DNA from 3 places in the Citricoccus sp. SGAir0253 genome. Region 2 is predicted to be linked to each of the others. Evidence: riboswitches for the same ligand, from Rfam matches in the RefSeq annotation. Region 2 holds a riboswitch; each other region holds the start of a gene.

Region 1 (9,287 bases), 1.3 Mb from region 2:
ACCCCCGTGCTGGGCCTGATGCTCGGGCTGGCCGTGGGCATCGACTACGCGCTGTTCATCGTCAACCGGCACCGCCGCCAGCTCAAGGACGGCGCCCCGCTGCACGAGTCGATCGGCCTGGCGACGGGCACCTCCGGCAACGCCGTGGTGTTCGCGGGGCTGACCGTCATCATCGCCCTGGCCGCCCTGAACGTCACGGGCATCCCGTTCCTGGGCCTGATGGGCACGGTGGGCGCGTTCTGCGTGCTCGTGGCCGTGCTGATCGCGGTGAGCCTCACCCCGGCCCTGCTGGGGCTGATCGGCCACCGCGCCCTCGGCCGCGGCGAGCGCGCCCGGCTGGCCCGGGACCTCGAGGCCCGGGCGGTGGAACGCGGCCTGCGCCGCCAGGAGGACCTCGGCCGCGAGGTGGCCTCGGGCGGCCAGCTCGCCTCCCGCGCCGCCGGCTCCGCCGGCCGGCGGGCCCCGATGTCCACCGGCCGCGCCGTGGTGACCGCCCTGGCCACGGCCGCCGTGCTGGGCCTCGTGGCCGTGCCCTTCCTCTCGCTGCGCCTGGGCCTGCCGGACGGCGCCTCGGAACCGCAGGACAGCGCGGCGTACCAGTCCTACACGGCCCTCGGCCGGGCCTTCGGGGAGGGCTACAACGGACCGCTCGTGGTCACCGCGGACCTGCCCGCGGGCCTGGACGAGGGCGAGGTGCGCGACGCGCAGGTGGCGGTCGGCGAGCAGCTGGCGGGCCTGGACCACGTCGAGGTCGTGGTGCCCGCGGCCGTCAACGAGGACTCCACCATGATGATGTTCCAGGTGGTCCCCGCCGAGGGCCCCAACGCGGTCTCCACCGGGGAGCTCGTGCACGAGCTGCGCACCACCGACCCCGCCGGCGGGGCCACCGACCTGGCCGTGGCGGGCATGACGAGCGGCTCCCTCGACGTGGCGGACAAGCTCGCCGCCGCCCTGCCGGTCTACCTGGGCGTCGTCGTCGGGCTGTCCCTGCTCATCATGGTCGTGGTGTTCCGCTCGCTCGTGGTGCCGCTGATCGCCACCGGCGGGTTCATCCTGTCCGTGTTCGCGGCCATGGGGGGCGTGGTGGCCATCTACCAGTGGGGCTGGCTGTCCGGGCTGTTCGGCGTGCACGCCCCCGGGCCGATCCTGGCCTTCCTGCCCACGATCATGGTCGGCGTGCTGTTCGGCCTGGCGATGGACTACCAGCTGTTCATCTCCTCGGGGATGCGCGAGGCCTACGCCCACGGCGCCCCGGCGCGCGTGGCCGTGGTGGAGGGGCTGCGCGCCGGCCGCTCCGTGGTCGCGGCCGCGGCGATCATCATGATCTCCGTGTTCGGCGGCTTCGTCTTCGCCGAGTCCGCCATGATCCGGCCGATCGGCTTTGGCCTGGCCTTCGGCGTGCTGCTGGACGCCCTGCTCGTGCGCCTGCTGCTGATGCCCGCGCTCATGCACCTCGTCGGCGAGGCCGCGTGGTGGCTGCCGCGCTGGCTGGACCGGATCCTGCCCAACGTGGACGTGGAGGGCGCCGCCCTCGAGCGGGACCACGGCCACGGGCCCGACGACGGCCGGTCCGGTCCCGCGGCGGGCTCCGGCTCGGGGTACGGCGCGGGGGCCGGCGGGGTCGGCGGCACCGGTCGCCACCGGGCCGAGCCCGAGCCCGCCCGGGCCTGAGCGCGGCCGGGGCGGGGCACGACCGGGGCGGGGCACGACCGGGGCGGGGCACGACCGGGGCGGGGCACGACCGGCGCGGGGCGGGGGCGCACCTGCCCCGCGCCGCGTGCGCGGCGGCGCCGGAGGGGTGCGTAGGCTGGCGGCATGACGAAAGCACCCGCAGCCTCCCGCGCCACCCCCGGCGGCCCCTTCGTCCCCGCCGCCGGCGGCTCCGTCGTCGTGTTCCTCGAGCCCTCCCCCGCCGGACCGGCGATCCGGGTGGCCGATCCGCGGCAGCCGGCCGTCCTCGTCACGGACCAGGGCCTGACCCGCGGTGACGGGATCTTCGAGACCATGACCGCCGTCGCCGGTCCGTCCGGGCACCGGATCCGCAAGGAGGACTCGCACCTGGAGCGGCTCGCGGCCTCGGCCGAGGCCCTGGAACTGCCGGTGCCCTCCGGTTCCACGTGGCGGCGCGCCGCCCTGGCCGGGCTCGAGGCCTACGCCGCCGGCAACCCGGGCCGGGACGCCGTCGTGAAGCTCGTGGCCACGCGCGGTCCCGAGGGCGCCCCGGGCGGGGGCCACTACGTGCACGGCACCGCGGACACCGGTTCGGACGGCGAGCTGACGGACCACACCTCCCCGGCCGCGGCCCGGTCCGGGGCGGCGGCCGCGCCGGGCGCGACCGCGGGCGGACCGGGGGCCGCGGACGCCGCGGGGCTCACCGGGACGTACTGGGTGCTGGTCTCCCCTGTCTCCCCCGGCCTGGCCGCCACCCGGCGGGAGGGGCTGGACGTGCTCCTGCTGGACCGCGGCTTCGACTCGGCCGCCGCCGAGCGCGCCCCGTGGCTGCTGCTGGGTGCCAAGACGCTGAGCTACGCGGTGAACATGGCCGCCATGCGCCACGCGGCGGCCCAGGGCGCGGACGACGTGATCTTCGTGTCCGCCGACGGCAAGGTCCTGGAGGGGCCCACCTCCACCGTGCTGATGGCCCGGCGCGTGCCGGCCGCGGGCGGCCGCGGCACCACCGTGGAGCTGGTCACCCCGCTGCGCAGCTCCGGCATCCTGCCGGGCACCAGCCAGGGCACCATCTTCGCCGCCGCCCAGGCGGCCGGCTGGGACCTCGGCTACGGACCGCTGGTCCCCTCCGACCTGCTCGACGCGGACGGGGTCTGGCTCGTGTCCTCCGTGCGCGGGGTGGCACCCGTGAAGAGCCTGGACGGGGTGGCGCTCGGCGTGGACGCCGAGCTCACCGACCGGCTCACGGCGTTCCTCGCCGAGGACCTGGCCCCCGGGCAGCACGGCCCGCTCGGCTGAGCGGCCCCGGGCCGGGTCAGGACCACACGAGGTTCCACGCCCCGGTGCCCAGGGCCAGCCCGGCGGCCAGCGCGGCGAGGGCGAACCCGGCGGCCACCACCGCGCCGTCCAGGGGCGTGAACCGGGACTCGCGCGCCCACGTGCGCTCCCCGGCCCCGAAGCCGCGCGCCTCCATGGTCACCGCCAGCCGGGTGGCCCGGCGGATGGCCTGGACCAGCAGGCCGAACGCCTGGCCGAGCCAGGACGCGGTCCGGCGGACGGGGTTCCCGCCGGTGCCCACGCCGCGCGCGCGCCGGGCCTGGCCCAGGGTGCGCCACTCGTCCGTGAGCACCGCGAGCATGCGGAAGGCCGCGAGCGAGCCGAGGACGAACCGGGCGGGCAGACGCAGGCGCTGGGCGAGCGCGTCCGCCAGGTCGGTGGGGTCGGTGGTGATGAACACCATGACCCCGGGCAGCGCGACGGCGAGGATGCGCAGTCCCGTGGCGGCCCCGGCGAGCACGGAGCCCTCCGTGACGTCCAGCGGCCCGGCGGCCAGCAGCACCCGCCCGGAGTCCTCCCCCACGAGGGCGGTGCCCCAGGCGGAGGCGAGGGCCGCCGCCACGAGCAGCCACGCCCGGCGCAGGAACTCCCCGGTGCGGATCCCGGACAGCGGCAGCAGCGCCACCGCGGCGAGGAGCACGATGCCCGAGGACACCCAGTCCATCGAGGCCACGAGCACCACGGTGACGGGCAGCAGGGCCAGCAGCTTGGCGAGCGGGTTGGCCCGCTCGAACACGGACACGGCCACCGGCCGGGAGGGGGCGGCCGCCGTCATGACAGCTCCACCACCCGGGCGCCGAGCGCGGCGGCGAAGTCGGCGTCGTGCGTCACGGCCACCACGGAGCGGCCCTCGGCCACGAGCCGCCGCAGCAGCCCGGTGAGCACGGCCCACGTGACGGCGTCCTGGCCGAACGTCGGCTCGTCGAGGAAGACGAGGCGCGGGCCGGCGGCCAGCACGGTGGCCACGGACAGCCGCCGTTTCTCCCCGCCGGAGAGGGTGAAGGGGTTGACGTCGGCGAGGGCGGACAGGCCCAGCACCGCGAGCAGCTCGTCGGCGCGGGCCGCGGCCTCCTCGTCCGTGAACAGCCGCTGGCGGGTCCGCGGGTCGCGGGCGTGCCGCGGGCCGAACACCAACTCCTCCCGCACAGTGGTGGCCACGAACTGGTGCTCGGGCTCCTGGAAGACCGTGCCGATCCGGCTGACCAGGTCCGCGGCGCGCCAGCGGCCCGGGTCGTCCGGCAGCCGGTCCCCGTCGGCGCCCTTGAGCGCCGGCCCGGCGCGCAGGGTGCCGCCGTGGGCCGGCAGCAGCCCGGCGAGGGTGAGCAGCAGGGTGGACTTCCCGGCCCCGTTCGGCCCCGTCACGACGACGGCCTCCCCGGGTCCCACGGTGAGGTCCAGGTCTCGCTGGACCGGGACGGGCGGCGGGCCGAGCCGGCGTCGCCATCCCGGGCGCACCGGTTCGCGGGACACGGCCAGTCCCCGCGCCGCCAGCAGCCCCCCACCGGGCACCTGCAGGTCGATTCCGCCCCGGTCCGGGCCCGGAACGGGGCTTCGGCGGGGCGGATTCGACCGCTCGATGGCGGAGGGCGGGGCGGGGACCGGCTGGGGGACCACGCCCGGGACCCAGACGCCGGCGGCCGCCAGCTCCTCGCGCACGGCGCCCGGGCCGAGCAGCTCCGCGGGGGTCCCGTCGTGGCTGATCCCGCCGCCGGGCTCGAGGACGAGCAACCGGTCCACGTGCTCGGCCCACGTGCCCAGCCGGTGCTCCACGACCACGAGCGTGGCCCCCGTGGCCTCGACCACGGCGAGCACGGCGTCGCGGACCTCGAGCACCCCGGCGGGGTCCAGGTTCGCGGTCGGCTCGTCGAGCAGCACGAGCGGCGGGCGCATGGCCAGGATCCCGGCCAGCGCCATCCGCTGCTTCTGCCCGCCGGAGAGCCGGGCGGTGTCCCGGGACAGCGAGATGCCCTCGGCCTCGCCGAGCCCCACGGCGTCCAGCGCGCGGCGCACGCGCGCCCACGTCTCCTCCCGGGGCACGCACAGGTTCTCGGCCCCGAACGCCACGTCGTCCCCCACGCGGGAGAGGATGACCTGCGTCTCCGGGTCCTGCTGCACGAGCCCGGCGCGGCCCCGCAGCGCGTGCGTGGGCACCCCGTCCAGCAGCAGCCGGCCGGTCTCCTCGGACTCGTCCGCGGGGTCCAGCACTCCGGCCAGGGCGTACAGGAGGGTGGACTTGCCGGCCCCGGAGGGCCCCGCCAGCAGCACCCGCTGGCCGGCCGGCACCACGAGGTCCAGGCCGGCGACGGCGGCGCGCTCCCGGCCGGCGTGCCGCCAGCCCCAGCCGGAGGCCGTGATGGTGGCGCCGCCCGCCGGTCGGGCCGGCGCGCGTCCCTCCCGGACGGCGCCCGGCCGGGAGCCGGCCGAGCCCTGCAGCTGCGAGTCCCCCAGGGGCGGGGCCGGCGTCGGGGCCCGGCGCCGGGACGCGGGCGGCGACTGCACTGCCTCGGGCACGGATCAGGCCACCGGTTCCCGGTGCGCCCCGCGGGAGGCCAGGGCGGACAGCGCCCCGGTGGCCGCGAGGGCCCGGGTGGCGAGCCAGGACAGCAGGCCCGCGATGACCAGCCCGGAGACGCCCACGCAGGCGACGTAGATCCACTTCCACTCGAGGGTGTACTCGGGGAACCAGTTCTGGACGAAGGCGTCGTTGACGCCGCCGAACACGCCCGTGGCCAGGCCGGCGAGCAGCGCCACGGGCAGGGTGAAGCGGCGGTACAGGAAGGCCAGCAGCACCAGCTCGGCGCCGAGGCCCTGGACCAGCCCGGAGGCCAGCACGGTCAGGCCCCACTGGGAGCCCAGCAGGGCGGAGACGGCCGCGGCCACCAGCTCGGTGAACAGGGCCGCGCCGGGCCGGCGGATGACGAGACCGCCGAGCACGGCCGGGAACAGCCACATGCCGGCCACGAGCCCGGCCGAGGGCGGGAAGGCGAAGAACAGGCCGCCGATCCCGGCGTAGGCCAGGTTCCAGGCCCAGAAGATGACGCCGCTGGCCACGGCGATGACGGCGGCCACGACGATGTCCACCACGCGCCAGTTGCGGCGCGTGGGGACGGGCCGCCGGCCGGCGGCGGCGGTGCCGGTCCGGGCGGACCGGTCGGTGGGGTGGGTGTGGTGGGCGGGGCCCATGGTCGTCCTCCTCAAGGATCCAAGGAGGGGGGTGTACCCGGGAGGCCGGCACGGCACGGCCTGGGCCGTGCGGGATGCCCGCCCCGCGGTCCACCGGAGAACTCGACTTCCTTCGCCGGTGCTAGCCGGGGCAGGTTCGAGGGTCTGCGCTGCGCGCACTCTCAGCGCCGTGAGGCGCTCCCCTGTCGTTCCAGATGTGCGTCCATCATAGTCCACCCGGCCGGTCGGCGTCCGGGCGGAGGCCCACCTTCCATTGGGCCGCCACCGGGCGGGAGGGCCCGGCCGTCGGCCGCGCGGCGGGGCACTGCGCAGGAAATCGTTGCATTCCTCATTCATTGCCCCTAGGATGTGATGGCTGTCACAACGAAATAGCCGTTGACGTGCGGCGGGAGAGTCCCGTCCGTCATCCGGTCGGGCACCGTAGGAGCAATTTCCTCCCCGGGAAACTCTCAGGTCCCCGTACCGCCGCACCGAGGCATCTCTGGAAAGTAGCGCGGTCTCGCCCGTGCTCGCCGACGGAGCAGGTTCCCCCGGGTCCGGGTGGGGCGAAAACTCTCAGGCCGTGCAACAGAGGGGGAGGAACCCACCGACGACGCGGACACCGCGCAACCCCTGGAGTTCCTCGATGACCACTACCCAAGCACGTCCTGCGAGTGAGACCCCGCAGTCCCCGCACCTGGAGCGGGCGCTGTCCAACCGCCACATCCAGCTGATCGCGATCGGCGGGGCCATCGGCACCGGCCTGTTCATGGGCTCGGGCAAGACCATCTCGGTGGCCGGGCCCTCGGTGATCTTCGTCTACATGATCATCGGGTTCATGCTGTTCTTCGTCATGCGCGCCATGGGCGAGCTGCTGCTGAGCAACACCGAGTACAAGAGCTTCGCGGACTTCGCCGCGGACATCCTGGGCCCCTGGGCCGGGTTCTTCACCGGCTGGACCTACTGGTTCTGCTGGGTCGTCACCGGCATCGCCGACGTGGTCGCCATCGCCCACTACGTGTCCTTCTGGTGGGCCGAGCTGCCCCTGTGGATCCCCGCGGTGGTGTGCATCGTGCTGCTGGTGGGGCTGAACCTGCCCTCGGTCAAGGCCTTCGGCGAGACCGAGTTCTGGTTCGCCCTGGTCAAGATCGTGGCCATCCTGGCCCTGATCGTGGTGGGCCTGGTGATGATCATCACCGGCTTCGAGTCCGACGGCACCCGGGCGGCGTTCGCCAACCTGTGGACCGAGGGCGGGATGTTCCCCACCGGGTTCATGGGCTTCGTGGCCGGGTTCCAGATCGCCGTGTTCGCCTTCGTGGGCATCGAGCTGGTCGGCACCACCGCCGCCGAGGCCAAGGACCCCGAGAAGACCCTGCCCCGGGCGATCAACTCCATCCCGGTGCGCATCCTGCTGTTCTACGTCGGCGCCCTGGTCGTGCTGATGGCCGTCAAGCCCTGGACCGCCTACAGCGCCGAGGAGTCCCCCTTCGTGGGCATGTTCGCCCTGGCCGGGCTCGCCGGGGCCGCCGGGGTGGTCAACTTCATCGTGCTCACCTCCGCGACCTCCTCGGCGAACTCCGGGATCTACTCCACCTCCCGGATGATCTACGGCCTGGCCCAGGAGGGCGACGCCCCCCAGCGCTTCGCCCGCCTGTCCTCCCGGCAGGTGCCGCGCAACGCCCTGCTGTTCTCCTGCATGTTCCTGCTGGCCGGGGTCGCCCTGCTCTACGCCGAGGGCGGGGTCGCCGAGGCCTTCACCCTGGTCACCACCATCTCCGCGCTGTGCTTCATGTTCGTGTGGTCCATCATCCTGGTCAGCTACCTCGTCTACCGGCACCGCCGCCCCCACCTGCACGCGGCCAGCGCGTTCAAGATGCCCGGCGGGTCCTTCATGCCCTACGTGGTCCTCGGCTTCTTCGGATTCGTCGTCTGGGCCCTGACCACCCAGCCCGACACCCTGGCCGCCCTGCTGTCCACCCCGGCCTGGTTCCTCGCCCTCGGCGCCGGCTACCTCGTGCTGCGCCGCAACCCCGAGCACCAGGCCCTGCGCGCCGCCCACGACGCCAAGGTGGCCCGGGAGTACCAGCAACGCCACGCCACCACCGGCCAGCCCACCCCCACCCGCTGACCCCGGCGGAGGCCACCCCCTCCCGACCCGACGGGCGTCGGACCATCCGGTCCGGCACCCGTCGGCGTTTCCGGTCCGGCGCCCGTCGGCCTCTCCGGTCCGGCGCCCGTCGGCCTCTCCGGCCCGGCACCCACCGGTGCGTCCCGTCCGGCGCCCACCGGCGCAGGCGCGCGATGATGGGACCATGCGCCTGTGGACCCTGCACCCGAAGTACCTCGACCGCCCCGGCCTCACGGGCGGCTGGCGGGAGGCCCTGCTGGCCCAGGCCGTGCTGGCCGGACGGACCCGCGGCTACCGCTCCCACCCCCAGCTCGAGCGCTTCCGGGCGCACCCGGAACCGCTCGCCGCGGTGCGGGCCTATCTCGAGGCCCTCGCCGACGAGGCGCAGTCCCGAGGCTACCGCTTCGACCGGACGCGCATCGACCCCGCCCCGGTCGCGCCCGCGGCCCCGGAGTCCCCCCTCGGCCCGGCCGAGCCGGTCGAGGGCCCGGCCGAGCCGGTCGAGGGCCCGGCCGGGGGTGCCGTCGCCGGCGTCACCGGGGCACCGGCCCGGACACCGGCCGTGGCGCGGGTCCCCGCCACCGAGGGCCAGGTCCTGTACGAGTGGGAGCACCTGCTGGCCAAGCTGGCCCTGCGCAGCCCCGAGTGGGGCGCGCCGCTGGCGGACGTCACGGTGCCGGAGGTGCACCCGCTGTTCGTGGTGGTCCCGGGTCCCGTGGAGGCGTGGGAGCGGACGACGCCCGGCCGCGCTCGGCCCAGCGCTGCCAGGGGCGCGACTCGGCCCAGTTGAGGTCGAGGGTGCGCACGGCCCGGCGCATCCGGCGTCCCAGCTGGGCGCCCCCGCGCAGGGACCGGGCGGAGACCCCCACCACGAGCCGCGGGTCGAGCACCACCTCCTGCCGCGGCCCGAGGACCAGGGCCAGGTCCATGTCGTCGTGCACCTCGCGCTCGGTGCGGTGCACCCGGTCGCGCACCGCGTGCCACGCCGAGC
Region 2 (9,287 bases):
GGCCCGCGAGGGGGCCGGCCACGACGGTCCCGGCGGGCCCGGCTGCCCGGGCTGTCCGGCTCCCCCGGCCCGGCCGGGTGGCGACGGGACGCGGGTCCGCGTCCGCCCGCGGGCTAGAGGATCCCGGCATCCGTCATCAGCTCGATCACCGTGCCGGAGTTCAGCGCGGAGGGGTCGACGGCGGGGGCCTCGAGCTCGTCCAGCGGGGGCAGCGCCGGGTCGGACTCCACGCCCTCGCCGACGGCGTACTCCATGGAGCCGGAGTCCACGAGCGCCTGCTGCCCCTTCGGGCCGGTGACGTACTCGAGGAACTGCTGGGCCTCGTCCGGCATGTCCGAGGACGCCAGCACGCCGCCGGCGGACAGGCTCACGAAGGCCCCCGGGTCCTCCCCGCCGAAGTAGTGCAGCCTCGTGTTGCCGCTGCCCTCGCCGGCCTCGGCCTGGTCGCGGTACCAGTAGTAGTGGTACATGATGCCGACCGGCACCTCGCCGGCGTTGACCGCCTTCATGGTGGCGATGTTGTTCTGGTACACCTCGGCGTTCTCGGCCAGGGACTCCAGCCACGCGCGCGTCTCCTCCTCGCCGCGCTCGGCGAGCATCCCGGCCACGATCGCCTGGAAGTCCGCGCCACCCGGCGCCGCACCCCACTTGCCGGCCCACTCCGGGTCGGCGAGGTCCATCATGGACGTCGGCAGCTCGTCCTCGCTGATGAGGTCCGGGTTGTAGACGAGGACCGTGGAGCGGGCGGCGATCGGCACCCACAGTCCGGAGGAGGGCGACAGGTCCTCGCGCAGCTGCTCGCGGGTGCCCTGGTCCACCTCCGCCAGCAGGCCCTCGCGCTCCACGACGGTCATGGCCGGGGAGTTCTCCGTGAGGAAGACGTCCGCCGGCGAGGCCTCACCCTCCTGGACGATCATGTGCCCCATCGAGGAGTCCTGGCCGTCGCGCACCTGCGTGGGGATCCCGGTCTCCTCCGTGAACGCCTCCGCCACGGCCTCGGTGACCTCGATGTGCTGGGCGGAGTAGACCTGCAGCGTGTCCGGCCGTGCCTCGTAGGCCTCCTCCGCGGAGGTCCCTCCGCCCGCCGGTTCCCCGGCTCCGCCGCCGCACGCGGTCAGGGCCAGCGGCAGGGCCAGGGCGAGGGCGAGCAGGGAGCGGGTCGTGGTCGGCATGGGGGTCCTTCGTGTCGGTGGTCGAGATCCGGGATGGTCGAGGGGGTGGGGTCGGGGTCCGGGAGGGCGCCGGGGGCGGTCAGGGCTGCGGTGCGGGGACGAGGCCCTGCAGCCGCCGCATCGGCCGGTCGGCGAGCCACCACACGAGGCAGCCGGTGGCCAGGGCGGCGACCGTCTCGACGACGTCGTCCTCGAAGGAGGACAGCACCATGAACTGGACGAGGTAGACGTACAGCGAGGCTGCGGCCAGCACCCCCACGAGCGGCAGGGCGAGCGCCGGGACGCGCAGCCGCGGCACCCAGACCAGGACCAGCAGGCCGACGAGGATCGCCAACTCGCGGCCCGGCTGGTCGGGGAAGAACCATGCCCCGCCGACCACGGCGAGCCCGGCGGTGATCCACCGGCGCCGCGTGCTGTCCGCCCACGCGGCGGCCGCCCCGACCCCCACGAGCCACAGCGTGGTCGGCATGATCGACTGGGCCATGTGGCTGTCCGTGAGGGACAGGACGAGGAACCGGGGCACGAGTGCGGCGGCCGTGAACCACGCGGCCACCCGCCACGGGTCCCGCCGCCAGGCCCGGGACACCGCGGGGACCGAGAGCACCGCCACGAGCACGAGCACCGAGGCCAGCAGGGCGTCGATGAACCAGTACTCGTTGGCCGTGGACCCCTCGGTGGTGTCCCCGGTGATCCAGTGGCTCAGCATGATGTTCGACCACCCGTAGCGGCCCGTGGTCAGCATGCCGACGGCGGCGATCAGCATGGCGGGCACGGCCACGCCGATCGCGATGCGCGCGGTGGAACGCCACCGGCCGGCCACCGTGGGCACGGACAGCCCGAAGCGGGCGGTGTTGAACCCGGCCACGGCCATCAGCACGTGGGCCCCGCCCATGAGGTCGATGAGGTCGGCGTGCGAGCCGCAGATCGCCACCACGGCGACAGCGCGCAGTACCACGGAAGTCTCCACGCCGCGCCAGGCCAGCGCCGCGCGGGCGCGGTCCCGCCACGGGCGTCCCGGGGCACGGCGCGTCCCCTGGCGACCCGGGCGGTCCCCGCGCCCCGGGGCGGTGGGGGCGGCGCCCCCGACCGCGGCACGCCCAGCCGGTGCCCCACGGTCAGGGCCGGCGGCACGGCCGCGCTCCAGGCCGAGCTCCACGAGGTCGGACAGCGGACGGTGGTGCCAGTCGCGCGGCAGGGGCCCGAGGAGCCGCTCCAGCCGGGCCGAGGCCTGCACGTGGCTCAGGGAGTCCCCACCGTGCTGCACGAACGTCCGGTCCAGGTCGGCGGCGTCGAGCACGAGGACCGAGGAGACGGCCGCGGCGACGCCGGCGGCCAGGCGCGTGCGCGCGTCCAGGGGCGCGGTGGCGTCGGCCGCCTCGCCGGCGTGCTCGCCGGCAGCCGGCGCGCGGTCCTGTTCCGGAGCCGTCCCCCGGGGTCCCGGTGCGGCCGGGGCCGCGGTGCGCGGGCCGGCGTCGGGCGCCGTGGCCTGCTCCGCGACGGAGCGCACCAGGGCCGCGCTGGCGGGGCGGTCCACCTTGCCGTTGGGCAGCCGGGGCAGGGGCGCGACGGCGACGGCGACGGCCGCCGGGCCGAGCCCGGAGGCGGTGCCGGCGAGCCGGCGCACCTCGGTGGACACCTCGCGGTCCGCTCGCCCGGCCACGGGCTCGACGGCCACGGTGAGCCGGCTGCCGTCCCCGCCCACGCACGCGCGGTACCCGGCCGTGTCCAGCCGGTCCTCGACCGTGCCGACGTCGATCCGCACGCCCATGACCTTGGTGAAGCCGGAGCGCCGGCCGACCAGCCGGAGCAGGCCGTCGGGGCCGATGCCCCCCAGGTCGCCCGTGCGCAGTTCGTCCAGCATGGCGCCCAGGGCGAGGTCGTCCGGGTGCTCGGCGTAGCCCATCATGACGCCCGGCCCGCGGACCACCACCTCCCCGGCCCCCTCGGCGGCCTCGGGGACGGTCGTGTCCAGGTGCAGGGTCGTGTCCGCGACCGGCCGGCCCACCGAGTCGGGGTGCGCTGCGACCAGGGCGGGGTCCAGCACGCAGATCCGGGCGGTGGCCTCGGTCTGGCCGTACATCACGGACAGCCCCCAGCCGTGGCGCTCGCCCAGCGTCGCCGTGCGGAGCACCCGTTCCGGGCCCATCCGGCCGCCGGCCTGGGCCACGAGGCGCAGCGAGGGGTGCGGCCGGTCCAGCGCACCGGTGGTCTCCATCAGCTCCACGAGGTGCGGCACGACGGCCAGGGTGGTGACGCCGAGCCCGTCGACCGCCGACCAGAAGTCCTCGTCCAGCACCGATCCCTCGTGCAGCACCACGGAGGCGCCGGCCACGAGGTGGGAGTGCAGCACCGAGAGGCCGAAGGTGTAGTGCAGCGGCAACGAGGTGATGGCCCGGTCCTCGGCGGTGAGCGCCAGGGCCTGGGCGATCGCGGCGGCGTTGTGGTGCAGGTTGGCATGGGACAGCCGCACGAGCTTCGGCGAGCCCGTGCTCCCGGAGGTGCTCAGCAGCAGCGCGAGGTCCGGGTGCAGCAGGTGCCGCGGGGCCGCCTGCAGCACCTCGAAGGGGCGCACCGGATCCCCCGTGGCCGTGACGTCCGGGGCGTAGCGCTCGAGCACGGCGGAGGCCCGGTCCTCGCCGGCCGTCACGAGCGCCACGTGGCCGGCCTCGAGGGTGGCCAGGTAGGACAGCACGCCCAGCAGGTCCCGGCCCAGCGGCAGGTGGACGAGCCGGCGGCCCTCGGCCGCGTCCGGCAGCCGCGCCGCGAGGCCGGCGACGGCCGCGCCCAGCTCGGCGTGGGACATCGCCCGGCCGGAGGCGGACACCACCGCCGGGCGGTCGGCGTGGACGGGGTCGGCGAGCGGCGCGAGCGAGGGACGAGTGGGACGGTCGAGCACCGGGGATGGCGTCGACCCGGCGGTCAGGGTCACATAGGTTAGGCTAACCTGCCCCAAATAGCCCAGGCAATCACGAGGTAAATATGACGGTGGAGATCCGGTGGGCTCTGCTCACCGCCGCGCACGCCGGCCTGCTGCCCGTCCTGAGCCCGCTCGAGCGCCGGCGGATCGAGTCCCTCGACCGCCCGGCGGACCGGGCCCGCTCCCTCGTCGCCGCGGCGCTGCTGCGCGTGGCGGTCGCCGAACACCTGGGCCAGTCCCCCGCCGAGGTGGCGGTGGACCGCACCTGCCCCGAGTGCGGCCGGCCCCACGGCGCGCCACGGATCCTCGGCGCCGGACCGACCCCCCCGGTGCCGCACGTCTCCGTGTCCCACTCCGGCCTGCTCGTCGTGGTCGCCCTGGACCCCGGCAGCCCCGTGGGGGTGGACGTCCAGCGCGCAGCCGACCTGGAGGACCCGGCCGGCGCTGCCGCGTGGGCGCGGTCGGAGGCGCTGTTCAAGGCGCGGGCGACCGGCTACGCGGCGGACCGCGTCTCAGTACGTCATCTCGAGGCGCCCCTGGACGGCTACGCCGCCGCCCTGGCGGGCGCGCCGGACCGCCTCGCGTCCCTGCGGGCCAGCCGCTGGGACGGTGCTGCCGGCCGGTGACGGCGGGCGCCGGGGGGCGCCGGGAGGTGGGCGACCGGCCGCCGCCGGAGCGGCGTCGAGGGCCGCCATGGTGTCCCGCCGAGGGCCCGTGGCACGCGACGCGGTTGATCGGGAGGCGCGGGAGCGACTACGCTGTGAGGGCAGTCACAGGCTGCAGGGCCGTTGACGTGCGGCGGGAGAGTCCCGTCCAGCAGCACTGGTCGGGCGCCGAAGGAGCAATTCCTCCCCGGGAAACTCTCAGGCAACCGTACCGCCGCACAGAGGCACATCTGGAAAGTAGCGCGGAGTCACTCCGGGCTCGCCGACGGAGCAACCCCCTCCCCTCCGGGAGGGACGAAAACTCTCAGGCCACGCAACAGATCGGGGAGGAACCACAGACGCCGCGGGCGACCGCGCAGAGACCTGGAGTTCCCCCGATGACCATCACCTCCCTCCGCCCGTGGACCGCCCGCGCGCCCCGGCCCCTGACGGGGTCCGCCGCGCCGTGCTCCGCCCCGGGTCCCGGGGGCTGCGTGGTCCGCGGGTCCGGGTCGTGCGCCGGCGCCCCGGTGTCCTGAACCCTTCCAGATCCAGCCTCACCGTCACGTCCGAGAGGAACACCCATGAGCACTGTCCTGTCCGCACTGCGCTATTCCGCCGAGCACGAGTGGATCGACGGCGCCTCGCCGGCGCGCGTCGGCATCAGCCAGGTGGCCGCCGACGCGCTCGGCGACGTCGTCTACGTGGACCTGCCCGAGGCCGGCTCCACCGTCACCGCCGGCGAGACCTGCGGCGAGATCGAGTCCACCAAGTCCGTCTCCGAGCTGTTCACCCCCGTCACCGGCACGGTGGTGGAGGTCAACGACCAGGTCGTGGACAACCCGGCCCTGGTCAACGAGGACCCGTACGGCGCCGGCTGGCTGTTCACCGTGGAGGTGTCCGAGGAGGGCCCGCTGCTGTCCGCCGCGGAGTACGCCGAGGCCAACGGCGGTGAGCTGGCATGAGCGTCCTCGACCAGGAGATGACCGCCGTTCCGGCGGAGTTGACGCGGTCGCTGGGGGAGCTGGATCCGGAGGTGGCCGGGCTGATCGATGCCGAGCTGGACCGGCAGCGTTCGGGCCTGGAGATGATCGCCTCGGAGAACCACACGGCCGCGGCGGTGATGGCCGCCCAGGGCTCGGTGCTGACGAACAAGTACGCCGAGGGCTACCCGGGCAAGCGGTACTACGGCGGGTGCGAGCACGTGGACGCGATCGAGACGATCGCGATCGAGCGGGCCAAGGCCCTGTTCGGGGCGGGCTTCGCCAACGTCCAGCCGCACTCCGGGGCCCAGGCCAACGCCTCGGTGATGCACGCGCTGATCCGTCCCGGGGACACGGTGCTGGGCCTGGACCTGGCCCACGGCGGGCACCTGACCCACGGGATGCGCCTGAACTTCTCCGGCCGGCTCTACGACATCGTCGCCTACGGGGTGGACGAGGCCACCCACCGGGTGGACATGGACCAGGTCGCCGCCCTGGCCCGGGCGCACCGGCCCAAGCTGATCGTGGCCGGCTGGTCGGCCTACCCCCGCCAGCTGGACTTCGCCGCGTTCCGGGCGATCGCCGACGAGGTCGGGGCGTACCTGATGGTGGACATGGCCCACTTCGCCGGGCTGGTGGCCACCGGGCTGCACCCGAACCCGGTCCCGCACGCCCACGTGGTGACCTCCACCACGCACAAGACCCTGGCCGGCCCGCGCGGGGGGATCATCCTGACCAACGACGCCGAGATCGCCAAGAAGGTCAACTCCGCGGTGTTCCCCGGCCAGCAGGGCGGGCCGCTGGAGCACGTGATCGCCGGCAAGGCGGTCGCGTTCCGGATCGCCGCCGGCCAGGCGTTCGCCGACCGGCAGGCCCGGACCCTGGCCGGGGCGCGGATCCTGGCCGAGCGGCTCACCGCTGAGGACGTGGCCGGGCACGGGATCACCGTGCTGACCGGGGGCACCGACGTGCACCTGGTGCTGGTGGACCTGCGCGACTCGTCCCTGGACGGCCGGCAGGGCGAGGACCTGCTGGCGCAGGTGGAGATCACCATCAACCGCAACGCGGTCCCGTTCGACCCGCGCCCGCCGATGGTCACCTCCGGGCTGCGGATCGGCACCCCGGCCCTGGCCACCCGCGGGTTCGGCGAGGCCGCCTTCACCGAGGTCGCCGAGATCATCGCCGCCACCCTGGTCGCCGGGGCCACCGCCGCCGCCAACGGCACCGAGGTCCCCGACACCGTCCTGGCCGGACTGCGCGACCGCGTCACCGCCCTGGCCACCACCCACCCCCTGTACCCGGAACTGGCGCCCCTGGCGCCCGGACTGTAAGGAGTCGCAGCATGGCCATCAGTGTCTTCGACCTCTTCACCGTCGGCATCGGTCCCTCCAGCTCCCACACCGTGGGACCGATGCGGGCCGCCCGCCGTTTCGCCCAGACCCTCGCCGAGGGCGGGCTGCTGGAGCGCACGGAGGGACTGCGGGTGGACGTCTACGGTTCGCTCGCCGCGACCGGCCGCGGCCACGGCACCTTCACCGCGATCCTGCTCGGCCTCGAGGGCTACGACCCCGAGGTCGTGCTCCCGGACCAGGTGGAGGAGCGCCTCGCCTCGATCGCCTCGACCGGGACGCTGGCCCTCTGCTCGGCCCTCGGGGCCGGGAAGGACCTGCCGTTCACGGTCGAGGACATGGTCCAGCACCCGCTGACCGTCCTGGACCGGCACACCAACGGCATGCGCTTCCAGGCCCTGGCCGCGGACGGTGCCGTCCTGGCGGACGAGACCTGGTTCTCCGTGGGCGGCGGTTTCATCGTCCAGGAGGGCGAGGAGGACGCCGGCCAGGCCGGCCCGGCCGAGGAGGCCCCGCTGCCGCACCCCTTCACCACGGCGCGCGAGCTGCTCGAGCACTGCCGGTCCACCGGCAAGGGCATCAGCGAGGTGATGCTCGCCAACGAGCTCGCCTCGCGCGACGAGGAGGAGATCCGCCGGGGGCTGCTGCACCTGTGGAGCGTCATGGAGGAGTGCAAGGACATGAGCCTGCGCCGCACCGGCACCCTGCCGGGCGGGCTGGACGTGGCCCGCCGCGCGCCGGACTGGCACGCGCGGCTGCGCTCCGAGGACCCGGACCGCGATCCGCGGTTCTGGCAGGAGTGGGTCAACCTCGTGGCCCTGGCCGTGAACGAGGAGAACGCCTCCGGCGGTCGCGTCGTCACGGCTCCCACCAACGGGGCGGCCGGCATCATCCCGGCCGTGCTGTTCTACGCGACCCACTACTCCCCCGCCGTGCTGGACGCCGCCCTCGAGGGCGCCGAGGCGCACCGCCGGGTCCTGGAGGACACCGTCTGCCGGTTCCTGCTGGCCGCCGCCGCCGTCGGGGTGCTCTACAAGGAGCAGGCCTCCATCTCCGGCGCCGAGGTCGGCTGCCAGGGCGAGGTCGGCTCGGCCTCCTCGATGGCCGCCGCGGGACTCGCCGAGATCCTCGGCGGGTCCCCCGAGCAGGTGGAGAACGCCGCCGAGATCGCCATGGAGCACAACCTCGGCCTGACCTGCGACCCCATCGGCGGGCTCGTGCAGATCCCCTGCATCGAGCGCAACGCCATCGCCGCCGCCAAGGCGATCAACGCCGCCAAGATGGCGCTGTGGGGTGACGGGACGCACCGCGTGAGCCTCGACGAGGTGATCGTCACCATGCGGGAGACCGGCAAGGACATGAGCCACAAGTACAAGGAGACCGCCCTCGGCGGCCTCGCCGTCAACGTCGTCGAATGCTGACCTCTGCCGGGCGGCCCATGCGCCGCCCGGCACCGGGGCAGCGACCCTGACCCCGACGACCCGAACAGAAACGGTTCCTCGATGACCACTACCCAAGCACGTCCTGCGAGTGAGACCCCGCAGTCCCCGCACCTGGAGCGGGCGCTGTCCAACCGCCACATCCAGCTGATCGCGATCGGCGGGGCCATCGGCACCGGCCTGTTCATGGGCTCGGGCAAGACCATCTCGGTGGCCGGGCCCTCGGTGATCTTCGTCTACATGATCATCGGGTTCATGCTGTTCTTCGTCATGCGCGCCATGGGCGAGCTGCTGCTGAGCAACACCGAGTACAAGAGCTTCGCGGACTTCGCCGCGGACATCCTGGGCCCCTGGGCCGGGTTCTTCACCGGCTGGACCTACTGGTTCTGCTGGGTCGTCACCGGCATCGCCGACGTGGTCGCCATCGCCCACTACGTGTCCTTCTGGTGGGCCGAGCTGCCCCTGTGGATCCCCGCGGTGGTGTGCATCGTGCTGCTGGTGGGGCTGAACCTGCCCTCGGTCAAGGCCTTCGGCGAGACCGAGTTCTGGTTCGCCCTGGTCAAGATCGTGGCCATCCTGGCCCTGATCGTGGTGGGCCTGGTGATGATCATCACCGGCTTCGAGTCCGACGGCACCCGGGCGGCGTTCGCCAACCTGTGGACCGAGGGCGGGATGTTCCCCACCGGGTTCATGGGCTTCGTGGCCGGGTTCCAGATCGCCGTGTTCGCCTTCGTGGGCATCGAGCTGGTCGGCACCACCGCCGCCGAGGCCAAGGACCCCGAG
Region 3 (9,287 bases), 1.3 Mb from region 2:
GATGCGCCAGCACGGCCCCGGGGCCCGCCGCGTGCGCACGGTCAACGCCGAGCTGGAGCACGCCGAGTCCTCCCTCATCCTCATCGGCTCCGCGGTGGTCGGGTCGATCGACCAGGACGTCTTCGCCGGCTTCCGCCGGTTCACCGTCCACCTGATGCGCGAGCTGGTGCCGGTGCTGGCCGGCGTCGGGATCCACGTCATCAGCCCCGAGGGCGAGGACCTCAAGGGCGCGGCCGGGTGGCGCCCCTTCCTGGGCATCGCCGCGTGGCGCAGCGTGGACGAGCCCCAGGACGAGCCCTTCCTCGAGGCCGGGACCGCCCGCTGCTGCCACGTGCGCGTGCCCGGGGACGCCGACGCGTGGGCCTCGCCCGTGCACATCGCCAACGAGGTGACGGCGGACCTCGCCGACGTGCTGCGCCGGCTGTGGGAGGAGGAGCAGCGGATCGCCGCCCGGCCCCCGGTCCCGACGGCGGCCGGTCCGGCTCCCGAGGCGCCGGGCCCCGGGGGCACCGCGCCGGGCGGTGCGGCCCCGGCGAGCCCGACGGCGGCCGGCGCTCCGGGGGCGACCGCCGCCGAGGGGCCGGACGAGGAGGACGGGCCGGCCGAACCGGTCCAGTACGTCAACGCGGCGATGATCGCCGCGGCGCTGGGCGTGTCCCGCCCGGGCGTGCGGCACCTGTCCGGCTTCCCGCGCCCGGCGGTGACCCTGGCCGGCCCGCAGGTCTCCCAGCAGGGCTGGGACCGGGCCGCCGTGGACCGCTGGGCCGCCGCGACCGGCCGCCCGGTCCACTGGCCGGACGCGCCGGAGCCCGAGCCCCTCGAGGCCCAACCCGCCCTCTGGACGCCCTGAGGAACCCGCCGGGCCGGACGGGCGCTCCGGTGGCCCCGTCCTCCCCGCGGTCCGGGCGGGCTCAGCGCACCCCGCGCAGGGCGGTCTCGAGGACGTCGAGGGCGTCGTGCAGCAGCGGCTCGTCGATGACCAGCGGGGGCAGCAGGCGGATGACGTTGCCGCCGGTGCCGCAGGCGAGGGCGCGCAGCCGCCCGAGGACGATCGCCTCGATCGCGCGGGCCCGGCCCGCGAGGTCCCGCTCGCGCATGGCGTCCAGGCTCGTCAGGGCAGTGGGCCGCACTCGTCCGGGTGCCGCCCCGGCCGCGGGTCGTGCGGCGTCGCCGTCGGGCCGGACCCCGGCGTCCTGTGGAAGCATGGGTCCAGAGCGCCGCACCCGGCACGACCACCCCCGGCATGCCGACGCGGATCCCGCCGGGCTTGCCCCGGGCAGGTCCCCGGGAGACGATGGCGGCGCGGACCCTGAGACCGGGCGGCCGTCCCGTCCCGAGGAGGCACGATGACCCAGCACCCCGCCGAGACCACCCTGATGCCCGCGGCCTTCTTCGGCCACGGCAACCCCATGAACGCCCTGGAGACCAACCGCTACACCGAGGCGTGGCGGGCATTCGGCCGGGCCGTGCCGCGGCCACGCGCGATCCTCGTGGTCAGCGCGCACTGGTACATCAACGCCACCGCGGTGACCGCCATGCCGGACCCGCGCACGATCCACGACTTCTACGGGTTCCCGCAGGAGCTGTTCGACGTCCAGTACCCCGCCCCCGGCCTGCCCGGCCTGGTGGAGGAGATCAGCGACACGGTGCACCCCACGTGGGTCGGCGCGGACGTCGACAGCTGGGGCATCGACCACGGCACGTGGTCCGTGCTCACCCACGCCTTCCCGGACGCCTCCATCCCCGTGGTGCAGATGAGCATCAACGCGGACAAGCCGCTGGACTACCACCTCGAGCTCGGCGCGTCCCTGGCCCCCCTGCGGGAGCAGGGCGTGCTGATCGTGACGAGCGGGAACATCGTGCACAACCTGCGCAGCATGGACTGGAAGCGGACGGACGACGGCTTCGACTGGGCGCACCGGTTCAACGAGGACGCCAAGGAGCGCCTGCTCAGCGACCCCACCGAGATGCCCACCCTGGACGCCCACCGCGACTGGGGCCAGGCCGTGCCCACCCCGGACCACTTCATCCCCTCGCTCTACCTGGCGGGGCTGGCCGGGGCCGCGGGCACCTCCGGCGCCGCGGGCGCGCCGGCCGCCCCCGGCCTGGACGTGCTCGTGGACGGCTACTCCTACGGCTCGCTGTCCATGACGGCGTACACCCTGGGCCTGGAGTGCCCGCGCTCGGACGGCCGGGGCGGGTCCTCCCAGCCCCCGGCCGACCTGCCGCCGGACGGCTCGAACATCTGATGGACCCCGTGCCCGACGGCGGCGGGCCCGGGGCGCGCGGCACTCGCCCGCGCGCCGGGCCGGGCTCCGGACGCGTGCGCGGGGCCGCCGGCGGCCCGGACTTCTCCGCCAAGCCCGTCCTGGAGGGCGAGCTCGTCCGGCTGGTCCCCGCCACCGGGCGGCACGCCCCCGCCCTGCATGCCCTGCTGGCCGATCCCGAGGTCGGCCGGCTCACCGGGTCCGTGCACCACCGCGGGGACGCGGCGGGGGCCTCCGGGTCCGGCCGGGACTGGAGCGTGGAGCGGCTCGTGGAGGTCTACGACCGCTGGTCGGTGGCGGAGGACCGCACGGTGTGGGCGATCGAGGACCGTTCCTCCGGGCGGGTGGTCGGGGAGTCCGTTCTCAACGACGTGGACCCGGACAACCTCTCGTGCGGCTTCCGCATCTGGATCTCCGGCGCCCGGGACCGCGGACTGGGCACGGAGGCGGTCCGGCTGACCCTGCGGCACGCCTTCGAGGACCAGCGCCTGCACCGGGTGGAGCTCGAGGTCTACGCCTTCAACCCGCGGGCCCGGCACGTCTACGAGAAGGCCGGCTTCGTCCTGGAGGGGACGCTGCGCGAGGCCCTGCTGTTCGACGGCGAGTGGATCGACTGCCACGTCATGGGCCTGCTGGCCCACGAGTGGCGGCGGGCCCCCTAGGGTTCACCGGGCCCGCGCGCCGGCGCACACTGTCTGCCATGGCCCATGGAGACATCACCCACATCGACATCCCCGTGTCCGACACCCGGCGCGCCACGGAGTTCTACGGGACGCTGTTCGGCTGGGACATCACCGAGTACCCCGGCTTCGAGGGCTACCCCATGTGGCGGGCGCCCAACCAGGTCAGCGGCGGCGGGCTCGCCCCGCGCAGCGAGGGCTTCACCCAGCCGCGCTCCACGGTGGAGGTCGACTCGATCGACGAGACCCTGGCGCGGGTCACCGAGCTCGGCGGCGAGGTGCTGGCCCCGAAGACCCCCATCGACGCCACCAGCTGGTGGGCCGTGTTCCGGGACCTGGACGGCAACGAGATCGGCCTCTACGAGGGCACGACGGCGTCCGGACAGTGACGCTCGCCCCGCCCCGACCGCGGGGCGGTCAGGTGAGCTGCAGCGTGGTCAGGCAGGTGGGGTCCCCCGCCCCGGTGGCGATGTCCGCGGTGGCGGACTTGCCCCTCGCCTCCACCGTGATGGTGCCCTCGATGCCCGCCGGCAGCCACAGGCCCACGAAGCCGTTGGCGTAGGTGGTGCGCTCCTCGTCCACGAGCACCTCGCCGTCCGCGGCCGTGACGCTCACGTGCACGGGCGTGTCCACGAGTTCGCCCTGGCAGCCGGCCAGGCTGTGGTGGAAGCACTCGTGCGTGGTGGTCTCGAAGGGCGCCACCGCGAGGTAGAACCGGCCCTCGGGGACGGGCAGGGTCTCCTGGCGCTCCCCGTCCGCGAGGACCACCTCCTCCGGGGTCACGGAGGCCGCCAGGCCCCGCTCGCGGTCCTCGTGGGTGGCGTCGAGGGCCTCCACGACCTCCTCGGTGCCGCGGTCCTCCAGGCCATAGTCGGCCAGCAGCGAATCGCCGGGCCCGGCGGCCGCCGTCGCCGGGGACGAACCGGACGCGGAACCGGAGGCGCCGCCGTCGGCACCCGGGGTGGCGGCCGGTGCGGAGCAGCCGGCCAGCAGGAGGACGGCCGCGGCCGCCCCGAGGACTCGGTGGAGGGAAGACGTCATGGCCTCCATTCTGCCGGGAGCCGAAGGCACTGGCCTTCCCGGCCGTCACGGTGACACAGTGGCGGGAGGAGACCGCACCCGGACGGAAGGACCCCACGCATGGCGAAATACCTGATCATCGGCGGACACGGCAAGGTCGCCCTGCTCACCGCTCCCCTGCTGGCCCGCGAGGGGCACGAGGTCACGGCCGTGATCCGCAATCCGGAGCACGCCGGGGACGTGGAGGCCGCGGGCGCCACCCCGCTCGTGCTGGACGTGGAGACCGCCTCGCAGGACGAGCTGGCGAGCGCGTTCGCCGGCCAGGACGCGATCGTCTGGTCGGCCGGGGCCGGCGGGGGCGACCCGCGGCGCACCTACGCGGTGGACCGGGACGCCGCCATCCGGTCCATGGACGCCGCCGAGCAGGCCGGCGTGCGGCGCTACGTCATGGTGTCCTACCTGGGCGCCCGTCCGGACCACGGCATCCCGGAGGACGACTCCTTCCACGCGTACGCCGAGGCCAAGGCTGCCGCGGACGAGCACCTGCGCCGCTCCGGGCTGGACTGGACCATCCTCGGCCCGGGCGCGCTGACGCTGGACGAGCCCACGGGCCGGATCCGGCTCGCGAGCCCGGAGTCGGTCGGCGAGCGCCGGGAGACCTCGCGCGGCAACGTCGCCGAGGCGATCCGCGTGGTGCTGGCCGCCGAGCACGCCGTCGGCCACCAGTACGAGTTCGTGGACGGCGAGGAGCCCATCGTCGCCGCCGTCGCCGCCTCCTGAGTCCCCGGCCCCCGCCGGAGTACCCACCCCCCAGCCGTCCCAGCCGTCCCAGCCGTCCCAGCCGTCCCAGCCGTCCGAGGAGGACGCCATGCCCCAGTTCATGATCTCCGTCTGGCACGCCCCCGGCATCCAGCAGCGGCCCACGGGCCCCTACGGATCCGAGGAGGAGATGCAGGCGGCGTTCCAGGCCGTCGGCGAGTTCAACGAGCAGCTCCAGGCCGAGGGGGCCTGGGTCTTCGCCTGCGGGCTGGACGCCCCGGAGCTGGCCTCCGTGGTGGACGGCCGGCGGGAGGAGCCACGGGTCACCCAGGGTCCGCTCGCGAAGTCCATGGAGTCCATGGGCGGGTTCTGGATCGTGGAGGCCTCGGGGCCCGAGCAGGCGCGGGAGATCGCCACCCGCGCCTCGCGGGCGTGCGGCCAGCGCGTGGAGCTCCGGCCCCTCCAGGGCTGAGCGCCGCCGTCGGGCGCGCCCGAGCGCCTCCCGCCGGGGACCGGCTCAGCCGACGAGGCCGAGCAGGATCCCGCCCACGGCCACCACTCCGGCGACCACCACGAACACGTTGGACAGCGCGCCGCGGAAGGGCGCCAGGGCGGGCACCTTCCGGATGGCGTACATGGGCATCAGGTAGAGCACGGCGGCGATGACCGGCCCGGCCAACGACTCGATGAGCCCCAGGATGCTCGGGTTGAGCACGCCCGCCAGCCACGTGCTGGCGATGAGGAACACGCTGATGCCGATCCGCAGGGCGCGGTCGGGGATGCGCCGGGCCTGCGGGTCCACCATGCCGCGCACGATGCCCTGGGCGCCCTCGAAGGCGCCGAGCCAGTGGCCGAAGAAGGACGAGCCGATCGCGGTCACGGCCACCGCGGGGCCCAGCCAGGCGATGACCGGCAGGCCCATGACGTTGGCCAGGTGCGAGAGCACGGGCAGGTTGGCGTCCTTGGCCTCCTGCAGCCCCTCCGGGCCGAGGGCGAGCACGCAGGACCACACGAAGCCCATGGTGAAGACCACCAGCAGGGTCGCGGTGACGCGCAGGATGGAGGAGGCCTTCCGCACCGAGCCCGCGCCGTACTCGCGGCGCAGGGACAGGGAGAACTGGGAGATCGCCGGGGAGTGGTTGAAGGCGAAGACGAGCACCGGGATCATCAGCCACAGGGACATCCCGAAGTCGCCCGCGGCGGGCACGGCGCCGAAGCCCTCGAGGGACCAGGACGGGATCAGCAGCAGGGTGACGGCGAACAGCACGGCGATCAGCGGGTAGACGAGCCACTGGGTGACCACCAGCATGACGCGCTGGCCGGCCACCATCACGGCGGACATCAGCAGCACGAGCACCCCGGACAGCAGCCAGCGCGGCCACGGGTCCAGACCGAGCTGGTTCACCATGAGGCTGTCCACGGTGTTGGTGATGCCCACGCCGTAGATCAGCACGATCGGGAAGATCGCCAGGAAGTACAGGACGGTGACCACGCGGCCGGCGGCCGGGCCGAAGTAGTCCGCCACCACGCCGGTGATGTCCCGGTCCGGGCGCGGGGAGGCGCACACCATGCGGGACAGGGCGCGGTGGGAGAGGTAGGTCATGGGCCAGATCAGCACCGTGGCGACCAGCAGCGGCCACAGCCCGCCCAGGCCGGCGTTGATCGGCAGGAACAGCACGCCGGCGCCCACGGCAGTGCCGAACAGCCCGATCGTCCAGCTCGTGTCGAAGCGGTTCCAGCGCGGCGCGGCGGGACTGTCGGCGGCGGGGCCGGCCGCGGTGCCGCCGGCTCGGCCCTCGCGGACGAGGGTGGCGGTCGGCGCGGCGGGGCCGGCGTCGGTCCCGACGGCGGCCGGGCCGGCCTCGGTCCCGGTGGCGGGCCCGGTGGGGCGGGGTTCCATGGGTACTCCTCAGGTGGACGGGGGACGGTCGGTCCCTGCGTGTCCTCCCCGCTCTGTCCGTGGACCTGAGAGTGTTCGCGCCGCTCCGCCCGTTGCCGGGCGGCCCGCTTGCCCCGTCGGTGGCCGCGCGTGGGTGTGGCGGCGCTCTCCAGAGGTGCCCAGCGGTCCGGTACGGGTGCCTGTGAGTTTCCCGGGGAGGGCTTGCTCCGTCGGCGTCGCGCATCCGGGTGGAGCGGGATCTCTCCCGGACCGCTCAGTGGCTGATTCCGGGAGGACACTGTAATGCGCCTCACACGCGGGGGCGAATTCGCGCATCCGCCGCCGGGGGCGTATAAGCCGGTCCGGAGGCGCGGCCGGGCGGGCCGGTGCGGCGCTCAGTCCTGGTGCAGGCAGATGAGGTTGCCCACCGTGTCGTCCACCAGCGCGTCCGTGCCGCCGTACTGCTGCCGGGTCGGCTCCATGACCACGCGGGCGCCGCGGGCCCGGACCTGCTCGAACTCCTCGGCACCGCCGGTCAGGGTCATCGCGAAGGCGGGTCTCCCCGCCGCGCGGGTCTCCTCCTGGTAGGCCCGCGCGGCACCCTCCGCACGGCCGAGCACCAGCGAGGCGCCGCCGTCGGGCCCCGGGGCGCGCAGCGAGAGCCAGCGGAAGTCCCCGGCGGCGTAGTCGGTCTCCACCTCGAGACCGAGCACCTCGGTGTAGAACCTCTTGGCGGCGTCCTGGTCGTCGACGAGCAGGTGGGCCTGGGTGATCTTCATGGGCTGGTCCTCTCCGCAGGGCCGCGCTGCCGCGGCGTCACCCCCTAGTGTGGTGGCGGGGCACCGGCCCCGCCACCACATCCGCCACCACGTCCGCCACCACGGCACCCGGGAGGACCACGTCATGAGGATCGGCATCGTCATCGGATCGGTTCGCGAGGGGCGCCTGGGCGCATCGGTCGGCGACTGGGTGGCCGCCCGGGCCCGCGCGCTGGACGCCGGCGCGGAGGTGGAGTGGGAGGTGCTGGACCTCAAGGACTTCGACCTGCCCCTGATGACGGACGAGGACTGGGCGCAGGCCGAGGACGGGCCGGCCGAGGTGCACCGCTGGCGGGACGCCGTCGCGGCCTGCGACGGCTTCGTGTTCATCACCCCCGAGTACAACCGGAACATCCCGGGCGCGTTCAAGAACGCCTACGACCTGCTCTCGCGCCAGTGGATGGACAAGACGCTGGCGATCGTGGCCTACGGCGGCCTCGGCGGCGTGCGGGCCAACGAGGCCTGGCGGATCACCACCGCCGCGTACAACATGCACGTGGTGGGCGACTCCGTGAACCTCGTGCGGCGCACGGACTTCCCGGGCGGCGAGCTGGCCCTGACCGACCACCATGACCGCTCCCTGGCCAAGGTCCTGCACCGGCTCGTGGAGCTCACGCGCGCCGTGACCCCCGCGCGCGCCGAGCGCGCCGCCGTGCGCGGCTGAGCCCGGCGGGATCCCATGGACTCCCCCGCACCGGTGCGGACGGCGCCGGGCCGCCTCCCCACCCCCGGGGCACGGCCCGGGGATCGGGAGGACCGGTGACGCGCCCGACGCCGGCCCCGCCGCCCCCCGTGCCCCTGCACACCGAGCGACTCGTGCTGCGCTACGTCCGCGAGGCGGACGCCCCGGCCCTGCTGCGCTACTACCGCCGCGAGGACACCACCCGGTACCTGCTGGACGGCCCGTGGGACGGGGAGAAGGCCCACCGGGAGGCGTCGCTGCGCTCGGGCCGGCTGCACATCGAGGCCGCCGGGTTCGCCGTGTGCCTCGTCGCCGAGGAGGTGCCCCCGGCGGTCCCGCCGGCGCCGGCGGGCGCCGTCGTCGGGGACCTGTCCCTGTGGGCCGTGGACGGGACGCTGTCCCTCGGCGAGGTCAGCTGGGTGTTCGACCCGGACGCGGGCGGCCGCGGGCTGGCCACGGAGGCGGCGGGAGCCCTGCTGGACCTCGCGTTCGGGCACTACGGCATGCACCGGGTGCGGGCGCGGATGGACGCCCGCAACACCGCCTCGGCGCGGCTCTGCGAGCGCCTGGGGTTCCGGCGCGAGGGGCTGCTGCGCCAGGACTGGCTCATCAAGGGCGAGTGGACGGACACCCTCGTCTACGGGCTGCTCGCCGCGGAGTGGCGGGGCGGTCCGGGGGCCTGAGCCCCTGGACCGGGCTCAGAGGGTCTGGGGGCGCCGCCGCCGCACCGCGCGGCCCGTGCGCCCCAGCACCTGCTCCTGGCGGGAGGCGCCCGGGGCCACGGGCACGGCCTCCTTGAAGATGCCGGGGGCGTAGGCGGCCTGGCCGTAGCCGTCCACGGCGGCATCGACCTCGGCGAGCTCCTCGTCCGTGAGGCGGTGGTCCTCGCCCTGCGAGGTCGCCAGGTCCCAGCGGTGGACGATGAGGTCCATGCCGTAGAAGTCGAGCAGCACCTGGCCCACCGTCGAGTCCCCGAACGGCGTCTCCAGCGGCCGGGACACGAGGTCCCCGTCCCGCACCAGGGCGGCCATGGCCGCGGCGTGCGCGTTCCACTGCTCCGCCGGGGTGCCGGCTACGAGCGGGACCTCCCGGCCGTGCCGGAGCATGAACTCGCGGTGGGTCTGCATGAGGTGGTCCAGCACGTCGGCGGCCGTCCAGCCCTCGCAGGGGCTGGGGGCGTCC

What was found. A riboswitch is a leader RNA that binds a small molecule or an ion and turns the genes downstream of it on or off. The one in region 2 is predicted to bind glycine.
Region 1: another riboswitch for glycine. It lies ahead of cycA (D-serine/D-alanine/glycine transporter); the one in region 2 lies ahead of gcvH (glycine cleavage system protein GcvH).
Region 3: another riboswitch for glycine. It lies ahead of E7744_RS14210 (HAAAP family serine/threonine permease); the one in region 2 lies ahead of gcvH (glycine cleavage system protein GcvH).

The regions. Positions count from the first base shown of each region.
Region 1 covers NZ_CP039424.1:651,579-660,865, reverse strand. Annotated here, with positions in the region: gene E7744_RS02995 (MMPL family transporter) at 1-1,671, shown strand, start outside; gene E7744_RS02990 (aminotransferase class IV) at 1,816-2,967, shown strand; gene E7744_RS02985 (energy-coupling factor transporter transmembrane protein EcfT) at 2,984-3,781, opposite strand; gene E7744_RS02980 (ABC transporter ATP-binding protein) at 3,778-5,361, opposite strand; gene E7744_RS02975 (ECF transporter S component) at 5,521-6,189, opposite strand; TPP riboswitch at 6,280-6,383, opposite strand; glycine riboswitch at 6,566-6,664, shown strand; gene cycA (D-serine/D-alanine/glycine transporter) at 6,815-8,296, shown strand; gene E7744_RS02965 (pyrimidine dimer DNA glycosylase/endonuclease V) at 8,481-9,086, shown strand; partial or broken gene E7744_RS16095 (glycosyltransferase family A protein) at 9,223-9,287, opposite strand, start outside.
Region 2 covers NZ_CP039424.1:1,969,069-1,978,355, forward strand. Annotated here, with positions in the region: gene E7744_RS08705 (iron ABC transporter permease) at 1-22, opposite strand, end outside; gene E7744_RS08710 (extracellular solute-binding protein) at 114-1,172, opposite strand; gene E7744_RS08715 (AMP-binding protein) at 1,252-4,101, opposite strand; gene E7744_RS08720 (4'-phosphopantetheinyl transferase superfamily protein) at 4,152-4,715, shown strand; glycine riboswitch at 4,879-4,978, shown strand; gene gcvH (glycine cleavage system protein GcvH) at 5,318-5,698, shown strand; gene glyA (serine hydroxymethyltransferase) at 5,695-7,047, shown strand; gene E7744_RS08735 (L-serine ammonia-lyase) at 7,059-8,486, shown strand; gene cycA (D-serine/D-alanine/glycine transporter) at 8,568-9,287, shown strand, end outside.
Region 3 covers NZ_CP039424.1:3,244,034-3,253,320, forward strand. Annotated here, with positions in the region: gene E7744_RS14170 (hypothetical protein) at 1-850, shown strand, start outside; gene E7744_RS14175 (hypothetical protein) at 912-1,130, opposite strand; gene ygiD (4,5-DOPA dioxygenase extradiol) at 1,347-2,249, shown strand; gene E7744_RS14185 (GNAT family N-acetyltransferase) at 2,249-2,929, shown strand; gene E7744_RS14190 (VOC family protein) at 2,968-3,336, shown strand; gene E7744_RS14195 (CueP family metal-binding protein) at 3,365-3,988, opposite strand; gene E7744_RS14200 (SDR family oxidoreductase) at 4,088-4,747, shown strand; gene E7744_RS14205 (YciI family protein) at 4,836-5,198, shown strand; gene E7744_RS14210 (HAAAP family serine/threonine permease) at 5,244-6,626, opposite strand; glycine riboswitch at 6,784-6,883, opposite strand; gene E7744_RS14215 (VOC family protein) at 7,001-7,384, opposite strand; gene E7744_RS14220 (NADPH-dependent FMN reductase) at 7,509-8,087, shown strand; gene E7744_RS14225 (GNAT family N-acetyltransferase) at 8,183-8,788, shown strand; gene E7744_RS14230 (maleylpyruvate isomerase N-terminal domain-containing protein) at 8,804-9,287, opposite strand, start outside.